Linked DNA regions of Luteitalea sp. TBR-22. The protein of the gene in region 1 interacts with the protein of each later gene in a pairwise test. Links are inferred from orthologs where the notes say so. Each region holds a gene or a part of one and is shown on either strand. Other genes may lie near its edges. The genes, in order: ligA and leuS.

The links.
Region 2: the proteins of ligA (region 1) and leuS interact in binary tests that used the Escherichia coli proteins (3 or more experiments, as listed by UniProt). The link is inferred for Luteitalea sp. TBR-22 from one-to-one orthologs.

The regions. Positions count from the first base shown.
Region 1 is NZ_AP024452.1:3,045,821-3,058,206, reverse strand. The notes cover bases 8,205-11,134. They hold ligA (NAD-dependent DNA ligase LigA), read right to left. Parts: upstream 10,761-11,134; coding sequence 8,649-10,760; downstream 8,205-8,648. Other genes in these bases: TBR22_RS12530 (polyprenyl synthetase family protein), read right to left, coding at 10,774-11,134; TBR22_RS12540 (sigma-54 dependent transcriptional regulator), read right to left, coding at 8,205-8,621. In the rest of the region: TBR22_RS12585 (sigma 54-interacting transcriptional regulator), read right to left, coding at 1-347; TBR22_RS12580 (hypothetical protein), read right to left, coding at 510-818; TBR22_RS12575 (Tfp pilus assembly protein FimT/FimU), read right to left, coding at 820-1,425; TBR22_RS12570 (helix-hairpin-helix domain-containing protein), read right to left, coding at 1,409-1,738; ethanolamine ammonia-lyase subunit EutC, read right to left, coding at 2,019-2,834; TBR22_RS12560 (ethanolamine ammonia-lyase subunit EutB), read right to left, coding at 2,831-4,246; eat (ethanolamine permease), read right to left, coding at 4,250-5,608; TBR22_RS12550 (SDR family oxidoreductase), read right to left, coding at 5,622-6,566; more of TBR22_RS12540, read right to left, coding at 7,110-8,204; more of TBR22_RS12530, read right to left, coding at 11,135-11,775; TBR22_RS12525 (TatD family hydrolase), read right to left, coding at 11,817-12,386. UniProt on the Escherichia coli protein: DNA ligase that catalyzes the formation of phosphodiester linkages between 5'-phosphoryl and 3'-hydroxyl groups in double-stranded DNA using NAD as a coenzyme and as the energy source for the reaction.
Region 2 is NZ_AP024452.1:3,940,256-3,956,042, reverse strand. The notes cover bases 11,822-14,983. They hold leuS (leucine--tRNA ligase), read left to right. Parts: upstream 11,822-12,205; coding sequence 12,206-14,761; downstream 14,762-14,983. Other genes in these bases: lptE (LPS assembly lipoprotein LptE), read left to right, coding at 14,761-14,983; TBR22_RS16555 (glycoside hydrolase family 2 protein), read right to left, coding at 11,822-11,962. In the rest of the region: TBR22_RS16610 (electron transfer flavoprotein subunit beta/FixA family protein), read left to right, coding at 1-478; TBR22_RS16605 (electron transfer flavoprotein subunit alpha/FixB family protein), read left to right, coding at 475-1,422; TBR22_RS16600 ((Fe-S)-binding protein), read left to right, coding at 1,584-3,461; TBR22_RS16595 (lysophospholipid acyltransferase family protein), read left to right, coding at 3,458-4,141; TBR22_RS16590 (histone deacetylase), read left to right, coding at 4,150-5,214; TBR22_RS16585 (formylglycine-generating enzyme family protein), read left to right, coding at 5,218-6,003; TBR22_RS16580 (hypothetical protein), read left to right, coding at 6,052-6,249; TBR22_RS16575 (cyclopropane-fatty-acyl-phospholipid synthase family protein), read left to right, coding at 6,340-6,942; TBR22_RS16570 (ATP-binding protein), read left to right, coding at 7,053-8,627; TBR22_RS16565 (PadR family transcriptional regulator), read left to right, coding at 8,721-9,083; TBR22_RS16560 (hypothetical protein), read left to right, coding at 9,080-10,072; more of TBR22_RS16555, read right to left, coding at 10,139-11,821; more of lptE, read left to right, coding at 14,984-15,306; holA (DNA polymerase III subunit delta), read left to right, coding at 15,385-15,787.

The DNA.
Region 1 (12,386 bases):
CGGATGTCGGCCTTGCGCTCGAGATCGAGGATCAACGGCCCCAACGCCGCCAGGACGTCCACCAACGGCGCCGCGGCCCGCATTGCCTCGGCGGGACCCGCGGCCGTGACCCGCAAGGTGTCCGCTCCACCAGCGATGACGCCGCGACCACGCGAGAGATCGAGCGGTTCGCCGGCGAGATGGACGGTGGGATCGTTCAGCCCGACCGTCAATGTCAGCAGGCGCTCGAGCCCTTCGCGTACCTGCGTCTCCGCACGCAGGATCGTGACGGCTCGCTCGAGGAACACGGCGGGTTCGACGGACATGTCGTCAAGCGCGGCCGAGGCCGCAGCAGCTGGGTCGGTCATGATCTCTCTCGCTGGTGCCCCGTCGGGCACGATCAGGGGTGTCGCTCGGCACACCTTCAATCACTGCGCCATGGTCAGGTGGCTCGAGGTCGCCCCTGGCTGCCGTTGACGCCCCCACGGCGCAAGTGGGGCGAGAAGCCACGCCAGCCGGGTGTGTACCTGCTACTCATCTCGCCATGGCGTGTCGAAGCGCCACGCCGCTTCGTACTGCACGCCGTGGCGGGTGATGCGGCAGACCTCGCACCGCGCTACCCAGCCCTGTCGCAACACGAAGCCGGATTGTCCAGCCGGCACTCGTATCGCCATGGTGCGGCCCGGTCGCACGGGCTGCGCCAGTCGACACCGCAGCCCGTGCGCCGACCTGTCGAGCACCTCGAGGACCCGCGCACCGGGCACCTGCGGCGACTCGCCCGCCTCCCCCGGCGCCGTCCTCGGTTCACGGCGACGTTCGTTGATGACGAGCGTGCTCACCTCAACAGACCTCCCATGCGTCGCCGGCGCCCAGGCACGACAGCCTGACCCGTTGCGTGGTGCCGAGAACTCGCACCACGTAGATCGCCCCGGACGCCCCGACCACGTAGATCGAGGCCGAGGTTGCCGTGCCCCGCGCGGTGAAGGTCAGCCGTGGCGCCGCGCCGAGAACGACAGGATCGCTGCCGGCGGCGATCACGCCCGCGCCGTCGGCGGCAGGAAGGTCCCTGGGGACGTCAAGGGTCGCTCGTCCCTCCCGCACCACCATCGTCCATGGCCGGGCGATGTCGAGGCCGGCCAGGATGTCGGCGGCGGTGACGCCGTTGCCGTTGCCATCGACGACGACTCGCCAGAGCGCGCGGCCACGCAGGTCGAACTCCACCGCCAGCGTGCGGCGGGTCCGCCGCGCTTCCTGCGCCACGGCGCGCAGGTCGGCAGCGACCCCTCTCGCCGCCTCGCGCCCGGCGCGTTCCGCACGCATCCGGTCGAGCGCGTGCAGGCCATTGGCGCCGATCAGGCCGGTGAGGGCCACCACGATCAGCACCTCGGGGAGCGAGGCGCCCCGACGGGAGCGCCCCGCCTCGTCCTGGCTAGTCCTTGCTGGCACGGGCCTCGGCCGGCGCACCCACCGACAGGTACGGACGCAGCTTCAGGAACGACTTCTCGCCGATGCCCTGCACGTTCATCAGGTCTTCGAGCTTCTTGAACGGGCCGTTCTTCTCCCGGTACGAGACGATGCGCTGGGCCATGCTGGGGCCGATGCCGGGCAGGGCCTCGAACTGCGCGGCCGTGGCGGTGTTGACGTTGACCACCTGTGCGGGGGCCGCGGCGCGGGTCTCCTGCGCCCGGGCAGCGGCCGGGGCGACCGGCGCGAACAGGGCGACGAGTGCGAGGGCGGCGGGAAGCAGCGATCGGAACATGGGAACCTCCTGTGAGCGGCGCGCCACCATGGCGCGCGAGCGCACACGGCCGATGACGCGTCGCAGGGAGGTTGGCCCGCTGGATGTTCTCAGGCGACGACGACATGCGGCGCGTGTGCACGCAGTCCCATGGAGCAAGCCGCGGGCCAGGCCGCGCGCGGCGCCGACATTCGTCCGTAAGCCACAGCTCACGCAGGACTTCACGCCACGTCGGGCGGCAGGCGCCTGGTGAGCCGCTGGCCTCGGGACGCCAACTCGCGTTGTCGGATGGGTCCTGCAGTTACCCGGTCGACCGAGGGTCGCCGATGAGAAAGCCCGGCAACGTGCTCGCGGCGCGCGGCGCCTCTTCCCGGTCCTTCAGGGACACGCCGGTCAGGCGGCGGCGCCGCGCCTCGATCATCAGCGCCACCAGGCGACGGGCCGCCTCCGCAGGGGGCTGTCCTTGCGGCCGGATGTTCGAGATGCAGTTGCGCTCCGCGTCGGTGCGGCCTGGTCGCGGATCCCACGTCAGGTACGCGCCCAGGCTGTCGGGGGCGCTCAGGCCAGGACGCTCGCCGATCAGGACGACCACGAGCGGCACCCGCAGCGCTTCCCCGACGACGTCGCCGACCGCGACTCGCGCCTGCTCCACCACCGCGACCGGCGCGACCTGCCATCCACCTCCCTCGCGCAGGGCGCCGAGCACCTCACGCAGCATCGGCGCCGCGTGGGCCTGCGCCGCGCGCGACGACAGCCCGTCGCACACGACGAACGCCACGTCGTACGCATCGGCCCGGTACGGCAGGCCCAGCACGTCGAGCGCACGATGGCTGGCCTCGTCGAGCCGACGTCCGAGGTCGGGCCGCTGCAGGTAGGTCGCCCGGTCGGGCGCGGCGCTGTGCAGCGCCAGCGTGTCGAGGCCGAGCGCGCCAATCTCTGCCCGCACCCGCGGCACGTCCAGCGGATCGTGGACGGCATCCCGGGCCCTGGCGTGCGCCAGCGCGAACGCCAGCTGGGTCGCCGTCGGCAGGCTGACGCCGGCCCTGCCCAACCCGACGTGCGCCGGCGTGTACCTGCGCAAGGCGCTCCAGGGGTTGGTGACGACGGCGTCGCTCACGAGGGCTCTCCCAGCACGCGGGCGAAGGCCGGCGGCACCCCGGAACGATGCTCGCGCAACCGCGCCTCCCCACCGGGTGCGAGGATGGCCATGCGCTCGAGCCAGGCTTCGAACTCCGGCGCGGGGCGCAGGCCGAGCACGCGCCTCACGTACAGCGCGTCGTGGAACGAGGTGCTCTGATAGTTGAGCATCACGTCGTCGGCGCCAGGCACGCCCATCACGAAGGTGCAGCCGGCGGCGCCGAGCAGCGTGAGCAGCACGTCCATGTCGTCGGCGTCGGCCTCGGCGTGGTTGGTGTAGCAGACGTCGACGCCCATCGGCAGGCCGAGCAGCTTGCCGCAGCAATGATCCTCGAGGCCGGCGCGCGTGATCTGCTTGCCGTCGTAGAGGTATTCGGGGCCGATGAAGCCGACCACCGAGTTCACCAGCAGCGGCGAGAAGTGACGCGCCACCCCGTACGCGCGCGCCTCGAGGGTCTGCTGATCGCAGCCGTGGTGGGCGCCAGCCGAGAGGGCGCTGCCCTGCCCCGTCTCGAAGTACATCACGTTGGCGCCGAGGCCCGCATCGAAGGTGGCGCCCCGCTTCAGGGCCAGGGCCGCCTCGCGCGCCTCGACGAGGATGGACAGCGACACGCCGAAGCTCTCGTTGGTGCCTTGCGTGCCACCGATCGACTGGAACACCAGGTCGACGGGCGCGCCGCGTTCCATGGCCTGCAGCGTACTCGTCACGTGCGTGAGCACGCACGACTGCGTGGGGATCTCGTAGCGGCCGATCACCGCGTCGAGCATCTCGAGCAGGCGCACCACCTGCGCGACGTTGTCGAGCGCCGGGTTGATGCCGATCACGGCGTCGCCGGCCCCGTACAACAGGCCGTCGAGCACGCTGGCGGCGATACCGGCGAGATCGTCGGTCGGGTGGTTCGGCTGCAGGCGCGTGGCCATGCGACCGGGCAGGCCAATCGTGTTGCGCAAGCGGGTCACGACCCGCGCCTTGCGCGCCACCAGCACCAGATCCTGCACGCGCATGATCTTGGCCACGGCCGCCACCATCTCCGGCGTGAGCCCGCGTTGCACCGCCGACAGCGCCTCGGCGTCGACGTCGTCCGAGAGGAGCCACTCACGGAAGCTGCCGACCGTGTGATGCGAGACCGCCGCGAAGGCAGCCGCGTCGTGGGTGTCGACGATCAGGCGCGTCACATCGTCGGTCTCGTATGGGACGACGGCTTCGTGCAGGAACTGGCGCAGCGGCACGTCGGCCAGCGCCATCTGCGCCGCGGCCCGCTCCTCGGCCGAGCGCGCCGCCACGCCGGCGAGTTGGTCCCCCGAGCGCAGCGGCGTCGCGCGGGCGAGCAGCGTCCGCAGGTCGGCAAAGACGTGCCGCGTGCCGTCGACGACGTGCGCGAAGGTGCTCATGCGTCAGTGGTGGCCGGGCTCCTGCCCGTGCCTCACGAGCACGAACGACAGCAGTCCCAGGCCCATCATGCCGCCAAACCAGGCGGCGATCACCGGATTGAACCAGATCATCGTGACCAGGCACAGGCAGGCGGCGCCCAGCGCGAAGCCCGGCACCCAGGGGTAGCCTGGCGCCGTGAAGGGACGCGCGAGATCCGGCTGGAGGCGGCGGAGGCGGAACAGCGCGGCCATGCTCACGATGTACATCACGATCGCCCCGAACACCGACATGGTGACGATGGAGGCCGTCAGCGTCTGGCCGGCGATCGAGACGATGCCGTCGCTGAAGATGGCGGTGACGCCGACCAGGCCCCCGGCGAGGATGGCGACCCACGGGGTGTGCGTGCGCGGGTGGACACGCGCGAGCACGGCGGGCAGGTAGCCGGCGCGGGCCAGCGCGAACATCTGGCGCGAGTAGCCGATGATGATGCCGTGGAACGAGGCGACCAGCCCGAAGAGCCCGAGCCACAGCAGCATGTGCAGCCAGCCGCTCTGCGCCCCGACGACGCGCGCCATGGCCTGCGGGAGCGGGTCGTTGATGTTGGCCAGCTGCCGCCAGTCGCCGACCCCGCCGGCGGCCAGCATCACGCCCGCGGCGAGGGCCAGCAGCGTGACAATGCCGCCGATGTAGGCGCGCGGGATGGAGCGGTGCGGGTCGCGCACCTCCTCGGCGGCCATCGCCACCCCCTCGATGGCCAGGAAGAACCAGATCGCGAACGGCAGCGAGGCGACGATGCCCGCCAGGCTGCCGGGCGTGAAGGTGGCAGCCCCGCCCCATCCGCCCGCCAGGAAATGCTGCCACCGGAAGCCGGGCGCGACGACAGCCATGAACACGAGCAACTCGAAGATGGCCACCAGCGTGACCACCAGCTCGACGCTCGCGGCGATGGCCATCCCGGCGATGTTCAGCCCCATGAAGACGCCATACGCCGCGACGGCCACCCAGCGCGGCTCGAGCCACGCGTACTGCACGTGCATGTACGCGCCGATGGCCAGCGCGATCGCCGGCGGCGCGAACAGGAACTCGACGAGGGTGGCCATGCCGGCGATCACCGCGCCGACGGGACCGAAGGCCCGCCGCGCGTACTCGAAGGGGCCGCCGGCGTGCGGGATGGCGGTGGTGAGCTCGGTGAAGCTGAAGATGAACGTGGCGTACATCACCGCCACGAATGCCGACGCGACGAGGAAGCCCAGGGTGCCCGCTGAGGCCCAGCCGTAACTCCAGCCGAAGTACTCGCCCGAGATGACCAGGCCGACGGCGATGCCCCAGAGCTGGAACGTGCCGAGCGTGCGCTCGAGCGTCGGCGCCGACGACGAGGTCACCGGCCGCCGCCGATCAGGCGCCGACCCGGGTCGAGGCGAACCATTCGTAGGTGCGGCGCAGGCCTTCCTCGAGGTGCACGATCGGCGTGTAGCCGAGCAGGCGCGAGGCCTTGCTGATGTCGGCCAGCGAGTCGCGCACGTCGCCGACCCGTGGCGGGCCGTACACCGGGTCCACCGTGGCGCCGGTGATCCCCTTCAGCGTGCGGTAGACGTCGTTGAGGGAGATGCGACGGCCGGTGGCCACGTTGATCACCTGGCCGCTGGCCTCGTCGGGCGCGACGCTGGCGCGCAGCGCGCCGTCGACGACGTTGGCGACGTAGGTGAAGTCGCGCGTCTGCTCGCCGTCGCCGTGAATCGTCGGGCTGCGGCCCTCGACGAGGAACCGGATGAACAGCGACAGCACGCCCGAATACGCCGACGAGGGATCCTGGCGCGGGCCGAACACGTTGAAGTAGCGGATGGTCACCGTCGACAGCCCGTACAGCGTGGTGAACATCTGCATGTACTGTTCGCCCACGAGCTTCTGGAGCGCGTAGGGCGAGAGCGGGGCGGTCGGCATCTCCTCGTGCTTGGGCAGCGTGGCGGAGTTGCCGTACGCCGACGAGCTGCCGGCGTAGACGACGCGACGCACGCCGGCGTCACGCGCCGCCACGAGCAGGCTCAGCGTCGCATCGATGTTGGCCCGGTTGGAGGAGAGGGGATCCTCGACCGACCTGGGCACCGAGGGGATGGCCGCCTGGTGCAGCACGTACTCCACGCCCTCGACGGCCCGCCGGGCGAACGCCTCGTCGGCCAGGTCGCCCTGCAGGAACTCGACGTCATCGATGTGCGCCAGGTTCTCACGCTTGCCGGTGACGAGGCTGTCGGCCACGCGCACCCGGTCGCCCCGGGCGCGGAGCGCCTCCACCATGTGCGATCCGATGAAGCCTGCCCCGCCCGTCACCAGATAGAACGCCATCTCGTCCGCGTCTCCTCGCGCGCCTCGCGCGCACATCCAGACTCAAGTGCTGCAGTCGTCCGATAAGCCGAATTCTGTCGGCCCGCGCCCCCTTGCGGGCGCACGAGCGAGCGATCATTCCTCTGGGACCGGCATTGCTGACGGCCTCGAGCAACCTACCCGGAGGCTTCGGACGGGCCGTCCTCGAGCGCCTCCCTATTTGGTCTTGCTCCGTGCGGGGTTTTGCCTGCCACGTCCGTTGCCGGCCGCGCGGTGCGCTCTTACCGCACCTTTTCACCATTGCTTGCGCACCGAAGTGCGCGTCAGCTGTGTGTTTTCTGTGCCACTTTCCGTCGGGTTGCCCCGCCCGGGCGTTACCCGGCGCACTGCCCTGCGGAGTTCGGACTTTCCTCCAGCAACGGACTTGCGCCCATTGCCAGCGATCGCCTGGACGACTGCCGCAGAGGGATGATACCCGACGGCCTTCCCGGCGCGGACGGCCTTCGGATTCTCGCGCCCCCCGTCGTCACACGATGGCCGACCGCCGAATACCGACGGCCGGCTCTACCCGTCCTTCTCCTGGCTGATGTCGTACTGTTCGAGCTTCTTGTAGAGGTTGGAGCGCGGCGTGTCGATCACCTCGGCCGTCTTCGAGATGTTCCAGCCGTGCTCGCGCAGTTTCTCGACGAGGAACTCGCGCTCGACCTGCTCCTTGAATTCGCGCAGGGTCGTCGGCTTGGGCTGAGGTGGACGAGGCTCCGACACGCCGCCCGTCGGCGCCGACCCGGCCGACACCGGCACGCCGGCCGACCAGGGGTCGGGCACCAGCGGCGCCGCAACGCTGGGGGCCGACATCGCCATCGGGGCCGGTGATGGGGGCGCCGCAGGCGCGTGCACGGGCATGAAGGATGGGCCGTCGACGCGCAGGTACTGGCGCACGTCGGCGACGTCGATCACCTCGCCCCGCGCCATGATCAGGATGCGCTCGACGGTGTTCTTCAGCTCGCGGACGTTGCCGCGCCAGCGGTGCTGCTGCAACACGCCCAGCGCGTCGGGGGTGAAACGGCGGGCCCGCCCGCCCTCGGCCGCGAACAGCTCGGCGAAGTGCTTCACCAGCAGCGGGACGTCCTCGGGCCGCTCCCGCAGGGGCGGCACGTGCACCGGGATCACGCTGAGCCGGAAATAGAGGTCCTCGCGGAACGTGCCGTCGGCGATCGCCGCCTCGAGGTCCTTGTTGGTGGCGGCGATGACGCGCACGTCGACCTTGAGCGTGCGCTGCGAGCCGATGCGCTCGACCTCGCCCTCCTGCAGCACGCGCAGGACCTTGGCCTGCGTCTTCTGGCTCATGTCCCCGACCTCGTCGAGGAAGATCGTGCCGCGATCGGCCAGCTCGAACTTGCCGATCTGCTTGTCGGTGGCGCCGGTGAAGCTGCCCTTCTCGTGGCCGAACAGCTCGCTCTCGATCAACTCCTCGGGAATCGCCGCGCAGTTGACCTGCACGAAGCGCTCGCGCGACCGGAGGCTGTTGCGGTGGATCGCCCGGGCCACCAGTTCCTTGCCGACCCCGCTCTCGCCGAGCACCAGCACGGTGGCGTTGGTCGGCGCGGCGCGGCCGACGGCGTCCAGCACCTGCAGCAAGGCGGGACTCTGGCCCACCAGGTTGTAGCGCGCGTCCTCGGCGCCGCGGAGCCGACGGTTCTCCTGCTCGAGGCGACTCGCCTTGAGGCCGTTGCGCACGGTGAGCAGCACGCGCTCGGACGACAGCGGCTTCTCGATGAAGTCCATCGCGCCCAGGCGCGTGGCCTCCACGGCGGTGGCGACGGTGCCGTGCCCCGAGATCATGACGACGGGCAGCGACTCGTCCATCGCCTTGAGCCGCGCCAGCACTTCGAGCCCGTCGAGGCCGGGCATCTTGATGTCGGAGAAGACCAGGTCGGGCGCCTCGCTGCGTGCCATGGCGATGCCTTCCTCACCGGTGGCGGCCAGCAGGCACGCGTACCCCTCGTACTCGAGGATCATCCGCAGGCTCTCGCGGATCCCCGCTTCGTCGTCGATGACCAGGATGCGTCCGCTCATACAGGCTCAGGTCTCAAGGCTCAGGTCTCAGGCAGGCGGCCAGGTCGCCGGGTCGGCGAGCAGGCGCAGCAGGGTGGCTTCGTCGCCGATCGGCACGCCGAGGTCGCGCGCCTTGGCCAGCTTGCTACCGGCATCCTCGCCGGCGATGACCAGCGACGTCTTCTTGCTGACCGACCCGGCGACCTTGGCACCGAGCGCCGTGAGCCGTTCGGTCGCCTCGTCACGCGTCAGTGCCGCGAGCCCTCCGGTCAGGACGATGGTCCGCCCCTCCAGCGGCCCGGGGCCCTGCCCGTCGGCGACGGGGGCACCCATGTTCAGGCCGGCGGCCTCGAGCCGCGCCAGCAGGCGTGCCGTCTCCGGGGCATCGAAGAAGCGCCGCACGCTGGCGGCCACCACCGGGCCGATGTCGGGCACCGCCTGCAGCTGCGCCTCGCTGGCGCCCGCCAGGGCCGTCATCGTGCCGAACGCCGAGGCGAGGGCCTGCGCGCCGCGTTCGCCCACGTGGCGAATCCCGAGGCCGAAGATCAGGCGCCACAGGTCGTTGCGCCGACTGTTGTCGATCTGCGCGACCAGCGTCGTGGCCGACTTCTCGCCGAAGCGGCGCGGTGTGAGCGTGCGTGCCGGCGGCGTGGGCTCGTCGCCCTCGCCGCTCTTCCTGCGCGGCTGCGCCTCGAACTTCAGCTCCGCCAGGCCCTCGACCGTCAGGTGATAGAGGTCGGCGAAATCGCGCACGAGCTCCAGCGACACGAGCTTGTCGACGAGCGCCTCGCCGAGCCCGTCGATGTTCATCGCCCGTCGTCCCGCGAAGTGCTCGAGGCTCCGTCGCAGCCGGGCCGGGCAGCTCGGATTGGGGCAGCGCCACACGACCTCGTCCTCCGGCCGCTCGAGCGCACTGGCGCAGACCGGGCACCGGGTCGGCATCTCGAAGGGGGGCAACCCGGCCTGGCGACGCGAGACGATCGGCTTGACGATCTTCGGGATGACGTCGCCGCCCTTCTCGAGCAGCACCTCGTCGCCTGGCCTGATGTCCTTGCGGCGGATCTCCTCCTCGTTGTGGAGGGTCGCGTACTGGATCGTCGAACCGGCCAGCAGGACCGGTTCGAGCACGGCGAGCGGCGTGACCGCGCCGGTGCGCCCCACCTGCACGTCGATGCGGAGCAGCCGCGTGGTCGCCTGTTGCGCCGGGAACTTGTAGGCGGTGGCCCAGCGCGGGAACTTCGAGGTGAAGCCCAGGCGCTCGCGCTCGTCGCGGCGATCGACCTTGATGACGATGCCGTCGGTGTCGAACGGCAGCGACTGCCGGGTATCGGCCCAGGACGCGCAGAACGCCTTCACCGCATCGATGCCTTCGCAGCGCCGCCAGTGCTTCTCGACCGGCAGGCCCCACGTGCCGAGCGCGTGCATCAGCGCGGCCTGCGTCGCGGGCAACCCATCGTCGCCGGCCGCGTCCTCGGGCCGCACGGCATGGTAGAAGAAGGCGCGCAGCCCCCGCCTGGCAACCAGGGCGGGGTCGAGGTTGCGCAACGTGCCGGCGGCGGCGTTCCGGGGATTGGCGAAGAGCGGCTCGCCGTCGGCCTCGCGCTCCTCGTTCAGGCGCTCGAACGCCGGGCGGGGCAGGTAGATCTCGCCGCGCACCTCAAGGCGACCCGATGGCGCCTGCTTCAGGCGCAAGGGGATGGCCTGAATCGTGCGGACGTTGAGCGACACGTCCTCGCCCACCACGCCGTCGCCGCGGGTCACGCCGCGCACGAAGACGCCGTCCTCGTAGGTGACCGCGATGCTGAGGCCGTCGATCTTGAGCTCGGCGACGTAGGCGACCGCGTCCTCGCCACCGAGACCCTTGCGGACGCGCTCGTCGAAGGCCACGAGGTCCTCGTCGCTGTACGCGTTGTCGAGACTGAGCATCGGCCGCAGGTGCTCGGCCGTGGCGAAGCCCTCGGCAGGGCGTCCGCTCACCCGCTGCGTGGGCGAGTCGGGCGTGACCAGGTCGGGGTGGGCCGACTCGAGATCGCGCAACTGGCCGACGAGCGCGTCGTACTCGGCGTCCGAGATCTCCGGATCGTCGAGGACGTAGTACCGCTCCTCGTGGTGCCGGATGAGTGCGCGGAGCGCGTCGATGCGGTCGGCGGGCGCGGGCATGCGCCTAGGGTACCTAGCGATCGCGGGCGAGCACGTAGTCGGCCAGGCCGACCAACGCGTCGCGCTCCCGGCTCTCCGGGAACGAGGCGAGCTGCTCGCGGGCCTGCTCGGCGTACTCCCCGGCACGGCGGGTGACCTGCGGGATGATGTCGTACTCACGCAGCAGGCCGAGCAACTGCCGCCAGGCCTCTTCGCTGATGTCGGCGTCGCGAACGACCTGATCGATGATCGGCCGTGACTGCTCCGCGGCGCGATCGCGCAGCAGGATGATGGGCAGCGTCAGCTTGCCCTCGCGCAGGTCGCTGCCAATCGGCTTGCCGAGGGCGGCCTGGTCGGCGGTGTAGTCGAGCAGGTCGTCCACCAACTGGAACGCGATGCCGAGATTGAAGCCGTAATCCCAGAGCGCCTGTTCCTGCGCGGGCGTGATGTCGCCCACCATGCCGCCGATCTTCGAGGCGCCCGCGAACAGGTACGCCGTCTTGCGGCGGATGATGTCGAAGTGCTCGTCCTCGGTGATCTCGGTGTCGCCGTTCTTGGTGAGCTGGTAGAGCTCCCCCTCGATCATCTTCAGCGTGATGTCGCAGAGCACGCGGAGGACGTCGATGCGGTCGTACTGCAGGGCCATCCCGAGCGACTTGATGTAGAGGTAGTCGCCGAGCAGGACCGTGACGTCGTTGCCCCAGCGGGCATGCACCGCGAGGCGGCCGCGCCGCAGTTCCGAGTCGTCGATGATGTCGTCGTGGACCAGCGTCGCCGTGTGGATGAACTCGATGACCGAGGCATACAGCACGGCCATGTCGCTCTTGTCGTGCCCACCGGCCAGTCGGCTGGCCATCAGCATCACGGCCGGGCGCACGCGCTTGCCGCCGGTGTTCTGCAGGTACTTCCCGATCTCGGGGATCAGCTCGACGCGCGAGTCGATGTGGCGCAGGAAGGCCTGGTTGACGCGTTCCAGGTCGTCCCTGACGGGCTCGAACAACTGCGCAAGATCAGAGGGAGACGAGGAAGGCTGCACGTGCGGAACCTCAGGAATCTCAACACATTAGGGTAACGCTGTCAACGAGCGCTACCTGTTGGGCCCACCCCGTCGAACACGGCTTCGGCGTTGGCCTGCGCCTGCGCCCGCGCCTGAGCGAGCGACAGTCCTCGCACCTCCGCCAGGACCTCGAGCACCCTGGCCACGCGGGCCGGCTCGTTGCGGCCGCCGCGGTGCGGCGCCGGCGACAGGTACGGGCTGTCGGTTTCCACCAGCCACCGATCGGCGGGCACCCACGCCGCCACCTCCCGGAGCGCCCCGGCCCGTGGAAACGAGACGATGCCCGAGAAGGACAGGTGGAAGCCCCGGGCGATGGCCGCCTCGGCCAGCGCCTGGTCGCCCGTGAAGCAGTGGAACACGCCCCGCACGCGCCCCTGCCCCGACTCGTCGAGCACCGCGAGGGTATCGGCGTCGGCCTCCCGGGTGTGAATCACCACCGGCAGGTGGCGCTCCACCGCCAAGACCACCTGTGCCCCGAAGACCGCGCGCTGCGTCTCGCGCGGCGAGAAATCGTAGTGGTAGTCGAGGCCGATCTCACCGACCGCGACCGCACCCACCTCGTCAACGGCCGCCGCCACCACGTCGCGCAC
Region 2 (15,787 bases), 890 kb from region 1 along the record:
GGTCGTGGCCGAGGCGCTCGCGGCGGCGATTGGCACCGAGGCGCCCGACCTCGTGCTCACCGGCCTGCAGTCGGACGACATGGGCTTCGGCCAGACGGGCGTGATCCTCGCCGAGCGGCTCGGCGTGCCGCACGCGACGATCGTCATGGAGGTGCAGGTGCAGGGCGCGGGCCTGCGCGTGAAGCGCGAGCTCGAGGGCGGCTGGTTCCAGTGGCTCGAGATGCCGCTGCCGGCCCTGCTCACGATCCAGAGCGGCATCAACCAGCTGCGCTACGCGACGCTGAAGGGGATCATGGCGGCCAAGAAGAAGGAAATCCGTGTGGTCACGCCGCCGGCGCCGCAGGCGTCGCAGCGCGTCGTGGACCTCCGGGCGCCGGAGAAGCAGAAGCAGACCCGGATGATCGCGGGCAGTCCCGCCGAGGCGGCGCGCGAGCTGGTGCGCGCCTTGCGCGAGGACGCGCGGGTGGTGTCCCAATGATTCTCGTCATCGCGGAACACAACGGTGGGCAGGTCCACCGCGCCACGTGGGAGGCCGTTGCCGCGGCCCAGGCGCTCGGGCAGCCCGTCACGATCGTCGTCGCCGGGCAGGGCATCGCCGCCATCGGCGCGTCGCTGGCCGAGGCGCAGGTGGCCGGCGTGGTCATCGCCGAGCACGCCGGGCTGGCCGACTACACCGCCGACGGCTACGTGGCGGCGCTGTCGGCCATCGTCACCGCGCTGTCGCCGTCCCTGGTGCTGGCGGCGCACACGTACCAGGCCCGCGACTTCATGCCGAAGCTGGCCGCGCGGTGCGGTCGCGGCCTCGTGTCCGACTGCGTGGCGGTGACCGCGCAGGGCGAGGGCTATCGCTTCACGCGCCCCGTGTTCCAGGCTCGCCTGATCGCCGACGTCGACGCCAGCGGTGCGGCGCCGCATTTCGCGACCCTGCAGGCGGGCGCCGTGCGTGCCGACGCGCTGCAGAAGGGCAGCGCCCCCGTCGAGACGCGCCAGGTGGCGCTCGATGGGGTGCGCCAGCAGCCCGAGGCCCCCTTCAAGGAAGCCAAGCAGGCGGTGGACCTCACCGCCGCCGAGCGCATCGTCTCGGTGGGGCGCGGCATCAAGGGCCCCGAGCACCTCGCGATGGTGCAGGAGCTGGCCGAGGCGCTCGGCGCCGAGGTCGCAGCGTCGCGCCCCATCTGCGACAACGGCTGGCTGCCCATGGACCGGCAGATCGGCAGCTCCGGGCAGACCGTCGCGCCGAAGCTGTATCTGGCGCTCGGCATCTCGGGCGCCATCCAGCACGTGGTCGGCATGAAGGGCGCCAGGACGATCGTCGCCGTGAACAAGGACCCCGAGGCGCCGATCTTCGAACTGGCCGACTACGGCATCGCCGGTGACCTGTTCGAGGTGGTCCCGGCGCTGATCGCCGAACTGAAGAAATAGGCTCACGGCTCACGGCTCAGGGCTCAGAAGGCATTCTGCGTAGAGGCAGCATGCTCTCTGAACCTCGAGCCTGTAGCCCTGAGCCTTCTTCGCAAGCCGTAACCGCAAACGCCGCGGTTCCAGCTCCCAGCCCTCAGCTCCCGCCTGCTATCCTCGTCGACATGTTCGAGACGCTCGCGTTCTGGGTGGTCGTGGTCGCCAGCGTCGGCCTGTTCTCCGCCCAGATGTCCACCCGGTGGCGCCTCCTGCAGGCCGCGCCCGGGGAGTTCTCCTTCGACCACCTGCCCGCCCGCGTCGAGCGGTTCGTGACCGAGGTGGTCTTCCAGAGCAAGGTGATCGGCCGGCGCCCGTGGGTCGGCATGGCGCACCTCGGCGTGTTCTGGGGCTTCGTCGCGTTCGGCGGCTACACCCTGATCGAGACCCTGCACGGCCTCGGGATCGTCGACCTCACGCACACCGCCGCATTCAGGGTCTACATGTACCTGCTGGCGCCTTTCTCGATTGGCGTCCTCGCGGGCATCGTGTTCCTCGCCATCCGTCGCGGCATCCTCCGGCCCCGGGCCCTCGGTCCAACCGTGTCCAAGGAGTCGATCCTCATCGCCGGCTTCATCGCGGTGCTGATGATCACGTTCCTGCTCGACCTGTTCGTGCTCGACGGCGGCATCGCCGCCCGCGTGAACTGGTGGGTGCACATGCTGCTGATCTTCACCTTCCTGGTGCTGATCCCCGACTCCAAGCACCTGCACCTGCTGCTGTCGCCGGGTACGGTGTTCCTGAAGGCGCCCGTGCTCGGCACCGTGCCCAACCTCGACTTCGAGAAGGAAGAGGTCGGGATGGAGGCGGTGAAGGACCTGCCGAAGAAGGCGGTGCTCGACGCGTTCACCTGCGTCGAGTGCGGCCGCTGCCAGGAGAACTGCCCGGCGTTCGCCACGGGCAAGCTCCTGAACCCGAAGACGCTGATCCTGCAGAACGAGGCCGCGCTCCTCGAGGGCAAGGCCGACGCCAGGCTCGCCGACGTCTACGACCCGGGCGTGCTCTGGCAGTGCACGACCTGCGGCGCGTGCGAAGACGTCTGTCCCGTCGGCATCGAGCACACGCCGGTCATCATCGGCGCGCGCCGCGGGCTGGTGAGCAACGGCGACGCGCCCGAGTACCTCGGGCCCGTCTACAACAACCTCGAGCGCCGCGGCAACCTGTGGGGGCAGGGCGCCGACGCCCGCCAGAAGTTCGTGGCGTCCGCCCAGTTCGAGACGTTCGATCCCGCCAGGCACGAGTACCTGCTGTGGCTCGGCTGCGCCGGCGGCACCGAGCCCGACTTCCAGAAGTCGTTGCGCTCGCTCGCCGCGATCCTGCGCGCGCAGGGCAAGACCTTCGGCGTGCTGTCCAAGGAGCGCTGCACCGGCGACGTCGCCAAGCGCACCGGCAACGAGTACCAGTTCCAGGAGCTCGCGACGGCCAACGTCGCCGACCTGCAGACGGCCGGCGTCACCAAGGTGGTGACGTCGTGTCCGCACTGCCTCAAGACGCTCGGCCACGACTACCGGCCGTTCGGCTTCGAGGGCAAGGTCGTGCACTCGTCGGTGCTCGTGGAGCACCTCACGCGCTACGAGCGCCCGGTGCGCCTCGAGGAAGAAGCCGTGACGTTCCACGATCCGTGCTACCTCGGGCGATACGCCGGCGAGCACCAGGCGCCGCGCGCCCTGCTCGAGCGGCACGGCGCCGCGATCAGCGAGCCCGAGCGCACGAAGGACAACCCGTTCTGCTGCGGCGCCGGCGGCGGCCTGCTCTTCGAGGAAGAGGAGGCGGGGACGCGCATCAGCCAGGCTCGGTTCGACCAGCTGAAGGCGACCGGCGCGAACACGATCGTGATGGGTTGCCCGTTCTGCTCGATCATGCTCAAGGGCGCGAAGGCCAGCACGCCCGGCACCGACGACATCCAGATGGTCGACCTCATGACGTGGACCGAGGGCCGCCTGCGGAAGGCCGGGCGTATCGGCCAGGACGAGGGCGCGGTCGCGGCGGAGCAGGCGCAGGGGTGAGCGACCGCCCGGCGTGGGAGCGGTCCGCCTCGAAGCGGCGTCAGGTGGCGCTGATTGCCGGCGTCGTCACGCCGATCGTCGCGGGGCTCGCGCGCACCTGGCGGTACACCAGCGAGGGCGCCGACGCCTACGCGCAGGTGCTCGCGGCAGGCGAGCACCCCATCATGGCCTTCTGGCACGGCCGCATCCTGCCGGCGATCGGCTTCTGGCGCGACCGGGGCATCGTCGTGATGACGAGCGAGAACTTCGACGGCGAGTGGATCGCGCGCATCATCGAGCGGTTCGGGTTCGGGGCGGCGCGCGGGTCCTCCTCGCGCGGCGGCGTGAAGGCGCTCGTGCAGATGAAGCGGCTGATGGCGCAGGGGCACCCGACTGCCTTCACGCTCGACGGCCCTCGCGGTCCGGCCGAGCAGGCACAACCGGGCGCACTATGGCTCGCCAAGGCCACCGGGCAGCCCATCCTCCCGTTCCACATCGAGAGTGCCTCGGCGTGGCACGCGCGCAGTTGGGACCGGACGCAGGTGCCCGGGCCGTTCTCGCGCATCGCGGTGGCGGTCGGCCCGCCCTTCCGCGTGGCTGCCGACGCCGACGATGCCGGGCTCGAGCAGCGGCGCCTGGACCTCGAGGCCGAACTGCGACGCCTCAAGGCCCGTTCACTCGACTTGCTCCACCACGCGTAGGCGTCGGCTTGCCCGACGCGACGACGTCCACCACCGAACTGCCCGCGCCGACGATGGTCCTCTTCTTCTCGCCCCGCTTCCTCGACCACCTCACCCCGGCCGGCCACCCGGAATCCCCCGAGCGCGGCGACGTGATGCGCGCCGCGGCTCTGCGGGCCAGCGACATGGGCATCGACGTCCGCGAGCCGCGGCCGGCCACCGACGAGGAGATCCTGCGCATCCACGACGACGGGTACGTGGCCGATCTCGAGGCCAGGCGCGGCCGGGCGACGGCCGTCGACGCCGATACGTTCACCTCGCCCGAGAGCATCGACGTGGCGCGACTTGCCGCCGGTGCCGCCGTCGAGGCGACGTTGCATGCGTGGACCACGGCCACCCCGGCGCTCGCGGTCGTTCGCCCGCCCGGGCACCACGCGGAGCGCGCCCAGGCCATGGGGTTCTGCCTGCTGTCGAACGTGGCGATCGCCGCCGCAGCGGCCCGCGCGGCCGGCGCGACTCGTGTGGCGGTGGTCGACATCGACGTACACCACGGCAATGGCACGCAGTGGGCGTTCTATACCGACCCATCGGTGCTCGTGGTCAACTCGCACCAGTTCCCGTTCTACCCCGGGACCGGCGCGGCCAGTGAAGCGGGGTACGGCGCCGGCGCCGGCGCAACGCTCAACGTGCCCCTCGAAGCCGGCGCGAGCGATGCCGACCATGCACACGTGTGGAACACGATCATCGATCCCGCGCTGGTCCGCTTCGCGCCGGAGCTGCTGATCGTGTCGGCCGGCTTCGACGCGCACCAGGACGACCCGCTCGGCTCCCAGCGAGTGACGACCGAAGGGTTCCGGGCGTGGCTGGCCGCACTGCGCGGCCGTGCCGCGCTGACCTGCGGCGGCCGGATCGCGGTCGTGACCGAGGGCGGCTACGACCTGCAGGCGCTGCGCGCCTGCCTCGACGCGACGGTCGACGTGTTGCACGGACCGGTGGCAGCGGATGCGACCTGGCGCGACGCCGTCGGTCCAGACCGTCGCGGCCGCGCGGCGGCGCAGGCCCTGCAGGCGCATCCACTGGTCACCGAGCGCTGACCCATGCCGCTGTCGCCCGGGCGGGCCATCGTTCTCGCGACGGCGCTGGCCGTGGCCGCGGTCCCGGCGCCCTCGCCGCCGAGGACGTGGGTCGAGCCGGTCACCGGCATGCCGTTCGTCTCCATCCCGGCTGGCACGTTCGAGATGGGCTCGCCGGAGCGGGAAGCCGGCCGTGAGCCGCAGGAGCGCGCCCACGCCGTCACCCTGACGCGGCCGTTCTGGATCGGCGCCCACGAGGTGACGCAGGCCCAGTGGCGGACCGTGATGGGCACGGCCCCGAGTCATTTTCGCGGCGACGACCTGCCAGTGGAGCGGGTGAGCTGGCACGACGTGCAGGCGTTCGTGGCGCGTCTGTCGGCGCTGTCGCCGGGGCCGCGCTTCCGGCTGCCGACCGAAGCCGAGTGGGAGTACGCCTGCCGGGCCGGGAGCCGCACCGCCTATGCGTGGGGTGACACGCTCTCGCTCGAGGAGGCCAACGTGGCCGTGCTGGAGCGGGGTGCCCTCGGTGGCCGACGCCGCACGACGCCTGTCGCGACCTTCCGCCCGAACGCCTGGGGGCTGTACGACATGCACGGCAACGTATGGGAATGGACAGAGGATGCCCATTGCGCCTACGGCACCGCGCCGGCCCGCGATCCGGTGGGGCGCTGCAACGCGGCGACGAAGGTGATTCGCGGCGGCAGCTGGTACTTTGCCGCCGACAGCGCTCGCTGCGGTCTCCGCTACACGCACCGTCCGAAGGACGTGGGCTTCAGCCTCGGTGTCCGTGTGGTGCGGGACGTGGGCTGAGCCGGCGCCGACCATTTCCATGGCCGATTGCCGCTAGGATCGCGTCAGATGTGGTGGCAGCTTGCTCTCGGCCGGTTCCTGCAGGCCTGCGCGTGCGCCGGCGCCCTGCTGACGGTGCTCGACTGGATCCGCTTCGGTGGCGCCCACGTGCGCGTCGGGCGCATCCTGCTCTGGAGCGCAATCGTGGGGCTGGTCGCGGCCGCCGTCGCGACCAGGAGCCCGCGTCGACGCGGCGGCGCGCGCTAGTCGCCCGTCCACCGCCAACTGCCGACCGCCGACTGCCGACTGCCGACCGCCGACCGCCGACCGCCGACTGCCGACTGCCGAGGTGTTGTGATGTCCGAATGGGACAACCGCTATCGCACCGACGATTACGTCTTCGGCACCGCGCCCAATGACTTCCTGGCAGAAGTCGCCACCCGCATTCCGGCAGGCCGGGTCCTGTGTCTCGGGGAAGGGGAGGGGCGCAACGGCGTCCACCTGGCGTCGCTCGGCTACGAGGTGACCGGCGTGGACGGCTCGGAGGTGGGCCTGAGCAAGGCGCGCGCGCTGGCCGCATCGCGCCGGGTCGCGCTCGCGACGATCGTCGCCGACCTGGCGACCTTCGATCTCGGCGAGGCGTGCTGGCAAGGCATCACGAGCATCTTCGTGCACCTGCCGCCGGCCCTGCGCGCCGACCTGTACCCGCGAGTGGTGCGGGCACTCGCCCCGGGCGGAGTGTTCGTGCTCGAGGCCTACACGCCCCGCCAGCACGAGATCGGCGGGGTCGGCGGCCCGCCACCGTCGCTGGCCGACTGGCTCCTGACGCTGGAGCGCGTACGCGCCGAGTTGCCCGGACTCGAGGTCGTCATCGGCCGGGAACTCGATCGCGACGTGAACGAAGGCGCCAGGCACAGCGGCCCCAGCGCGGTCGTGCAGGTCCTCGCGGTCAAGCCGTGAGGGGCCGGGCCTGGCGGCCGGTGTTGTATGCTCATCAATAACGAGCATGAGCTGGCTCGCCCGAGCGGCGGGTTCACCGACACCGCCCTTCGGGGCGAAGCGAGGAACGCATGAGTCATCAGGAGCCTCCCCTCCCGGTGCACCAGTTCCCATGGCAGTCCCCGCGTTCCGACGATCGGGCGACGCTCGAGTCGCGCTTGATCGATGCGGTGCAGCAGGCGGTCATCGCGACTGACCTGCAAGGTCGCGTCATCTACTGGAACCTGTATGCCGAGCGCCTGTTCGGCTGGACCCGCGCCGAGGCCCTCGGCCGTCCGATCGTCGAGCTGACGCCACACGAGACCTCCCGCGCCGAGGCGGCCGCCATCATGGCCCGACTCGCCCGTGGCGAGAGCTGGGCCGGCGAGTTCCCCGTACAGCGGCGTGACGGCAGCGCGTTCACGACGTTCGTGGTCGATTCGCCGATCCTGGATGCCGACGGTCAGCTCGTCGGCGTGGTGGGCGTGTCCACCGACGTGTCCGAGGTGCGCGCCCTCGAAGCGCAGCTCCGGCAGGCGCAGAAGATGGAAGCGGTCGGCCGCCTGGCCGGCGGCATCGCGCACGACTTCAACAACCTGCTCACGGTGATCCTGGGCAACCTCGAACTCGTGCTGCAGGGAGGCCGGTCGGAGCCGGCCGATGGACGGGCCCTGTCCGGGGCGCGCGAGGCAGCGGTGCGGGCGGCGCAACTCACCAAGCAGATGCTGGCCTTCAGTCGACGGCAGCCGCTTCGCCCGCGCGTGCTCGACCTGTCCACCGCGCTGACCGCCCTCGAGCCGATGCTGCGTCGGCTCATCCCCGAGAACGTCGAGATCGAGGTCCGCATCGACGGCGACGCCCTGCGGGTCGTGATCGACCCGGGGCAGTTCGACCAGCTCGTGCTGAACCTCGTCGTCAACGCCAGGGACGCCATGCCCGGTGGTGGGCGCCTGCGGATGCACCTGCGCCCCTGCCCGGACGCCCACGAGGCCGCCGCAGCCCCGCGGGTGTGTCTCACGGTGGCCGACACCGGGAGCGGCATTCCTGCCGAGGTGTTGCCACACATCTTCGAGCCGTTCTTCACCACGAAGGAACCGGGCAGCGGTACCGGGCTCGGCCTCGCCACGGTCTACGCCGTCGTCGAGCAGGCCGGCGGACAGGTGGACGTGGAGAGTCGGCTGGGCGAGGGCACCAGCTTCAGCGTGGTCCTGCCGCAGGCCGTGGCGCCGCCCGACCAGGTGCGTCTCGACTCTGCCATGGCCCTCGGCATGCACACGCGCGCCGGCGTGCTGGTCGTCGAGGACGACCTGCGGCTGCGCGAACTGATCGTGCGCGTGCTCACCGATGCCGGCTTCAGGGTGCTCGAGGCGGCCAGCGGCGGGCAGGCGCTCGAGTCGCTGACCCGGGAGCCGGAGTCGATCGACGTGCTGCTGACCGATCTCGTGATGCCAGGCCTCGACGGCGTCGGGCTGGCCGAGCGCGTGGCGGCGATGCGTCCCCAGCTGCCGGTCATCGTCATGACCGGGCACGCCGCGCCCGCCCTGATCGAGCGGGCGCGATCACACTCGCCCTTCCGGATCGTCGAGAAGCCCTTCGGGCCTGCCGAGATCGTCCAGGCGGTGCGACGGGCGCTGGGTGTGGGGAACGACGTGGCCTCCACCCAGTGACGTATCAGGCGCAGGCGGTCTGAGAACTCCGGGCAGCCGAACTACCGTACAGGCTCCGTCGTAATACTGTATGCCACACACTATGTGGCGTACATGAGCCTCCGCATACCTCCTGCTGCCGACCCTGCCCTGTTCGACAACCTGCGCCTCGAACTGCGTCGGGGACACATCACGGTTGCCGTCCTCGCTGCCCTGCGGGCCGAGCATTACGGCTACTCACTGCGGAAGGTGCTCGCCGACCACGGACTCGACGTGGACGAGGGCACGCTCTATCCGCTGTTGCGTCGGCTCGAGACCCAGGGCCTGCTGGCCAGCGAGTGGCGCGAGGAAGGCAAGCGCAACAAGCGGTTCTATCGGCTATCGCCGGCCGGCGACGCCATGCTGGGGCAGCTCCTCGACGAGTGGGGGGCGATCGACGCCTCGCTTCGGGGCCTGCTGCAGGAGTTCCCTCGATGACCCTCGTCGAACGCTATCTCAACGCCGTCCGATTCTTCCTGCCGCACCGGGACCAGGACGACATCGTCCGCGAACTGTCGGAGAACCTCTCCTCGGAGATGGAAGACCGCAGCCAGGCGCTCGGGCGCGACCTCAGCGAGCCCGAGGTCGCCGACATCCTGCGGCGGCACGGGCATCCGGCGCTCGTCGCCTCGCGCTTCGCGCCACGCCAGCACCTGATTGGTCCGGTGGTCTTTCCCATCTACCTGTTTGCGCTCAAGCTCGGACTCGGCGCGGCTCTCGTCGTCACGGTGGTGCTGGCGGTGATCACGTCTGCCCTGCAGGGCGTGTCCGTGCCGGTGCTGTTCGACGGTCTGAAGGCCTATCCCACTCGCGCGCTGCTGGTCTTTGCCTGGACGACGCTGGGGTTTGCGGCGGTCGACGCGCTGGGCGCGCGGGCCGGATTCGCGCCCGACTGGGACCCGCGCAGGATCCCGGACTGGATGGGTGGCCGGCGGCAGGCCAGCCGGCTGCATGACCGACTTCAGGCCGGGACAGAGGTCGTGTTCGGCGGGATCGCGCTGGTGTGGCTGCTGCTCGTGCCGACCTCGCCCTGGCTGGCCATGGGGCCCCTGGCGGCCGTGCTCGCCTTCGCGCCCATCTGGTCGGTCTGGTACGCGCCGATGGTCGCGGTCGCCGCGGGCAACTTCCTGGTGGATGCGTACGGATTGGTCAGGCCGACGCGGACGCCGCGTCGGCTCGTGCTCAAGCTGCTGTTGCTCGGCGCACAACTGGGCATCGCGCTGATGATCCTCTCGGCCCGCGTCTGGGTCGTGGTGGCGCCACACCCGCAGCCCGGCGTCGTGCCTGCCGAGACGCTCCCGGCACTGCTCACGTGGGTGAACACGGGCGTGGCCATCGGCTTCGGCGTCATGGTCGTGGCCACCCTGGTCGAGATGGGCAAGCAGTACTACCGGCTCCGGACGCTCGGACGCACGCCGGACAGGTGACTCGCCCGACTGCCGACCGCCAACTGCCGACTGCCACTGCCGACTGCCGACTGCCGACTGCCGTCCCTACGGCCTCACGATGTCGTTGATCGCCTTGATCGCCTCGACGTCGAACTTCGGCTTGCGGTCGTAGGTGAGCAGGCCGTTGATCTCCTGCTCGACGTCGGTCAACTGCGTGTAGCACACGCCGATGATGCGCGGCACCTTCGCGATGGCCTCGTACAGGCCCTTCAACCGGGCCAGCGCGTCCTCGGGCGTCTTCTCGACGCCTGAGTAGCCCCAGGCGCCCTCCGGCACCGGTGCGCCGGGCGCGCGGTAGGCGATGCCGCCGAACTCCGACAGGAAGATCGGCGAGCCGTTGTACTCGTAGCCGGGCACGAGCGCGGCGCGGCTGTTGTCGGGGATGCGCGCGTTGGGGTTGTCGAGCACGGCGTACTTCTTGGCAATCATCTCGCCCGTGCGCGCGTAGTCGTGGATGCCGAACACGTCGGTCGTGTCCACGTGCTCCCAGCCGTCGTTCTCGATCACGAGGCGTGAGGGATCCAGCGACTTGGTCAGCCAGTAGTTCGACTTCAGGTGCGCCTGCTGGCGTCGATCGCGGAGGTTGGGCGTGCCCCAGCTCTCGTTGATCGGGATCCACATGATGATCGACGGGTGGTTGATGTCGCGCTCGAGCACCTCGAGCCACTCGCGGGTGAACCGCGCGACGTACTGGTCGTCGTACTGGTAGGCGTTGGCCATCTCGCCCGACACCAGGTAGCCCAGCTTGTCGGCCCAGTAGAGGAAGCGTGGGTCCTCCACCTTCTGGTGCTTGCGGGCGCCGTTGAAGCCCATCGCCTGCGAGGTCTTGATGTCGTACTGAATCGCCTCGTCGGAGGGCGGCGTCAGCAGCGACTCGGGCCAGTAACCCTGGTCGAGCACCATGCGCAGGTACATCCGTCGGCCGTTGAACTGCAGGCCCTTGGCGTCGACGGTCACCTCGCGGTAGCCGTAGTAGGTCTTCACCGTGTCGAGCACCGTGCCGCCGCGCACGAGCTCGAGCGTGACGTCGTACAGGTTGCCCTGCCCGACCTGCCACTCCCGGGGGTCGATCACGCGCAGGCCCAACGAGCCGCGGGTGCCGTCGACGGCGGCCTCACCACGTGTCACCACCGCGCCGTTGTAGCTGATCGTCGCGCGCAGCACCTGGTCCGCTGCCGGACGGGCCAGCCGCGCGTCGAAGCGCACCGCGCCGTCCATCGACGGCGTGACCCGCACGTGCGACAGGTAGCTGTCGCCCACCGCCTCGAGCCACACCGACTGCCAGATGCCCGAGGTGCGCGTGTAGAAGATGCTCTCGGACGTCTCCTTCCAGTACTGCTTGCCGCGCGGCACGAAGCGATCGGTCGGCGGATCGAAGGCCCGGACGACGACCGCGTTGGCGCCGCCGCGCAGCAGGTCCGTCACGTCGAAGGCGAACGGCGTGCTGCCGCCCTCGTGCTCGCCGAGCTTCTGGCCGTTCAGCCAGACGGTGGCGTGGTAGTCCACCGCCCCGAAGCGGAGCAGGACCCGACGACCCTTCCAGGCGGCCGGCACGGTCACGTCGCGCTGGTACCAGACCACCGGGTGGAAGCGCGTGTCGGCGATGCCGCTCTTCCGGCTCTCGAAGGCGAACGGCACGAGGATCGTGCGGTCCAGCTTTGTGGTGCCTGCGGCCCACCCCTCTCGCAGGCCGGCATCGGCGTCGTCGAACGCGAACCGCCATGGGCCGTTCAGGGAAAGCCAGTCCTTCCGCTCGAACTGCGGGTTGGGGAACTCGGGACGGGGGAGGGAGGCAGGCGTCTGGGCGACGGCCAGCGCCGGCACCCCGGCCAGCGACAGGGCCAGGCTCAGGGCTCGGAAGCGTTGCATGGCGCGACACGCTAGCACACGCGGCGCCCCGCTTCGCACGGCGCCGGGAGACGGCCTTCGTCGGTCGGCCTTGGGCCTTCGGGGTGGCCTTGGACCGGCGCGCGTCGGCCAAGGCCGACGCCTACACCTCTGTCTTGGCTTCTCCTTTGCCCTTTCGGCATTCCCGGCATTGCGGCATTGACAGGAGAGCGGCAGTGGCGGGGCCGGAGGCGCCGCCCTGCCGCTATACTGTCTGATCTAGCCGTGGCCGACTATTCCCCGCAAATCATCGAGAAGAAGTGGCAGGAACGCTGGACCGCGACGGGGGCCTTCGAGGTCTCCGAGGACGCGTCCAAACCGTCGTTCTACTGCCTCGAAATGTTCGCGTACCCCTCGGGCCGCGCCCATGTGGGCCACGTCCGCAACTACATGATCGGGGACGTGGTCGCCCGCCTGAAGCGCATGCAGGGCGCCAACGTCCTGCACCCCTTCGGCTGGGATGCATTCGGCCTGCCGGCCGAGAACGCGGCCATCAAGAACAACCTCCACCCGGAGAAGTGGACGCTCGACAACATCGCGTACATGAAGGGGCAGCTGCAGCGCCTCGGCATCTCGTACGCGTGGGGCCGGGAGCTGGCCACGTGCCTGCCCGACTACTACCGCTGGAACCAGTGGCTGTTCATCCGCATGGCCGAGCGCGACCTGGCGTACCGCCGTCGCTCGACCGTCAACTGGTGCCCGAGCTGCCTCACCGTGCTCGCCAACGAGCAGGTGATCGACGGCGCCTGCTGGCGCTGCGGCAGCCACGTCACCTCGCGTGAGCTCGAGCAGTGGTTCCTGCGCATCACGCACTACGCCGAGGAACTGCTCGAGGGCACCAACCGGCTGCCCGACTGGCCCGAGAAGGTCCTGACGATGCAGCGCAACTGGATCGGCAAGTCGGAGGGCGTGCAGGCCACGTTCCCGATCGCCGACGAGCAGGGCCGCGCCACCGCCGAGGGCATCGAGATCTTCACGACCCGCATCGACACCATTTACGGTGCGACGTTCGTGCTGATCGCGCCCGAGCACGAGCTCGTGGAGAAGTTCGCCAGCGAGTCGCCCGACCCTGCGGCGTTCCGCAAGCAGGCCGAGCGGTTCCGCCAGCAGGACCGCCTGGGCCGCATGTCCGGCGAGGTGGAGAAGGAAGGCTTCGACACCGGCCGCCGCGTGATGAACCCGTTCACGGGCGAGACGGTGCCCGTGTGGGTCGCCAACTTCGTGCTCGGCGGCTACGGCACCGGCGCGATCATGGCGGTGCCCGCGCACGATCAGCGCGACTTCGAGTTCGCGCGCAAGTACGGCCTGCCCGTGCAGGTGGTGGTCAAGCCCGCCGACGGTGAGCCTGCAAACGGCGCGACGATGGCGGAGGCGTTCACCGAGTACGGCGTGAGCGTCAACTCCGACGAGTTCTCGGGCCTGCCCACCGAGCAGGCGTGGCAGAAGATGGCCGCGTCGGCCGAGGCACGGGGGATCGGCAAGAAGACGATCCAGTACCGACTCAAGGACTGGGGCGTCTCGCGACAGCGCTACTGGGGCACGCCGATTCCGATGATCCACTGCCCGACGTGCGGCGTGGTGCCGGTGCCCGACGACCAGCTGCCGGTGGTGCTGCCCAAGATCGTCGAGTTCACGGGCAAGGGCGAGTCGCCGCTGGCGCAGCTGCCCGAGTTCGTCAACGTCTCGTGCCCGAAGTGCGGCGGCGCCGCGCGGCGCGAGACCGATACGATGGACACGTTCTTCGACTCGTCCTGGTACTTCTACCGGTTCACCGACGCGAAGAACGACCAGCAGGCCTTCGACCCGGCCAGGTGCAACTACTGGGCGCCGGTCGACTTCTACAGCGGCGGCGTCGAGCACGCGATCCTGCACCTGATCTACTCGCGGTTCTTCGCGCGCGTGTTCCGCGACCTCGGCATGGTGTCGCACGACGAGCCGTTCGCCCGGCTGCTCACGCAGGGCATGGTGCTCAAGGACGGACAGGTCATGTCCAAGTCCAAGGGCAACGTCGTCGATCCGGACGAGATGATCGCGAAGTTCGGCGCCGACGCGCTGCGCCTGTACGTGATGTTCGTCGCGCCGCCGGAGAAGGAGGTCGAGTGGACCGACACCGGCCTCGAGGGCAGCTATCGCTTCCTGACGCGGGTGTGGCGCTTCGTGGAGCCCCTGGCCGCGACGCTGGCGACGGCGCCGGCCGTGGACGGCGTCGGCGAATTCTCCGAGGTCGAGCGGGCGCTGCGCCGCAAGACGCATCAGGCGGTCGAGAAGGTGACAGGCGACCTGTACCCGCGGGTGCAGCTGAACACCGCCATCTCGGGCCTGATGGTGCTCGTCAACGAGCTCTACGCGTTCGGCGAGGCCACGGGACTCTTCAAGCCGGGGCGGCGCGCCGCCGGCGCCGAGCAGCCGGTCGGGACCGACGTGCCCGCGAGCACGCTCGCAGCGGCTCGCGAGGCCGTCGAAGCCCTGGTGCGCCTGCTCTCGCCGTTCGCCCCACACATGGCCGAGGAGCTCTGGGAGATGCTCGGCCACACGGACGGCATCGTTGCGGCGGGCTGGCCGACTTCGGACGCGGCGGTCGCGGCCGAAGAAGCGGTCGAGATGCCCGTCCAGGTGAACGGCAAGGTGCGCGGACGCGTCGTCGTGCCTGCCGGGTCCCCGGACGACGTGGTGCAGGCCGCAGCCCTGGCCGACCCCAACGTCAAGGCGCACACCGACGGCAAGACGATCGTCAAGGTGATCGTGGCCGCCGGCCGCCTGGTCAGCGTGGTGGTGAAGTGATGCGGGCGATCGGCCGTCGCGCGGCGCTGGCCTGCCTCGTGGTCGTGGCGATGGCCACCAGCGGGTGCGGGTACACGTTGTCGGGGCGGGGCAACTTCCTGCCGTCGTACATCAAGGTGATCGGGATTCCGATCTTTGCCAACAACACCTCGGTGTACGACCTCGAGCAGCAGGTCACCCAGCGGGTGCGCACCGAGTTCCTCGGCCGCGGACGCTACCAGGTGCTCGGCGTGACCGACGGCGCCGACGCGGTCCTGTCGGGCACCATCGCCGGCGTCAGCCTCGAGCCGAGTGGCTTCAACGAGAACAACCAGGCGACGCGCTACATCGTGCGCGTGCAGCTCAAGGTCGAGTTCAAGGACGTCAAGGCCAACAAGGTCATCTGGGAGAACGGCTCGCTCGAGATCGTCGACGAGTACGACCTGAGCACCGGCACTGGCGCGCTCGACGCCTCGGCCTTCCTGGGCCAGAACCGGGCGGCCGCCGACCGCATCTCCGACACCGTCGCCCGCCGCACCGTGTCGTCGATCCTCGAGGCGTTCTAGCCGTGATCCGGACGCTTTGCGGCCTCGCACGGCAACGCACACCACGCGCGACGTCGCTCGTCGCGTCGAGTTGCTGACGTGACGCCGCGTGAGCTCGCGGCGGCGCTCAAGAAGGGCACCGTCGCGCCCGTCTACCTCGTGATCGGCGAGGACGAGGCCGGCAAGGACGAGGTCGTGGCCTCGCTCACCAGCCTGGTCGAGGAGGATCTGCGCGGCTTCAACGTCGAGCGGTTCACCGCCGGCGACGCGCGCCCCGACGACGTCGTCTTCGCGGCGCGCACGCGCCCGATGCTCGGCGACCGCCGCGTGGTCGTGTTCGCGCACATCGAGCGGCTGTTCAAGGGCCGCAAGAAGCTGGCCGAGGACGACGGCGAGGGGGGCGGCGACGAGGCGCCGGCGCCAGATCCCGGCGGACTGGAAGGCTACGTGGCCAACCCCGAGCCCTCGAACGTCCTGGTGCTCGTGGCCACCGACATCAACC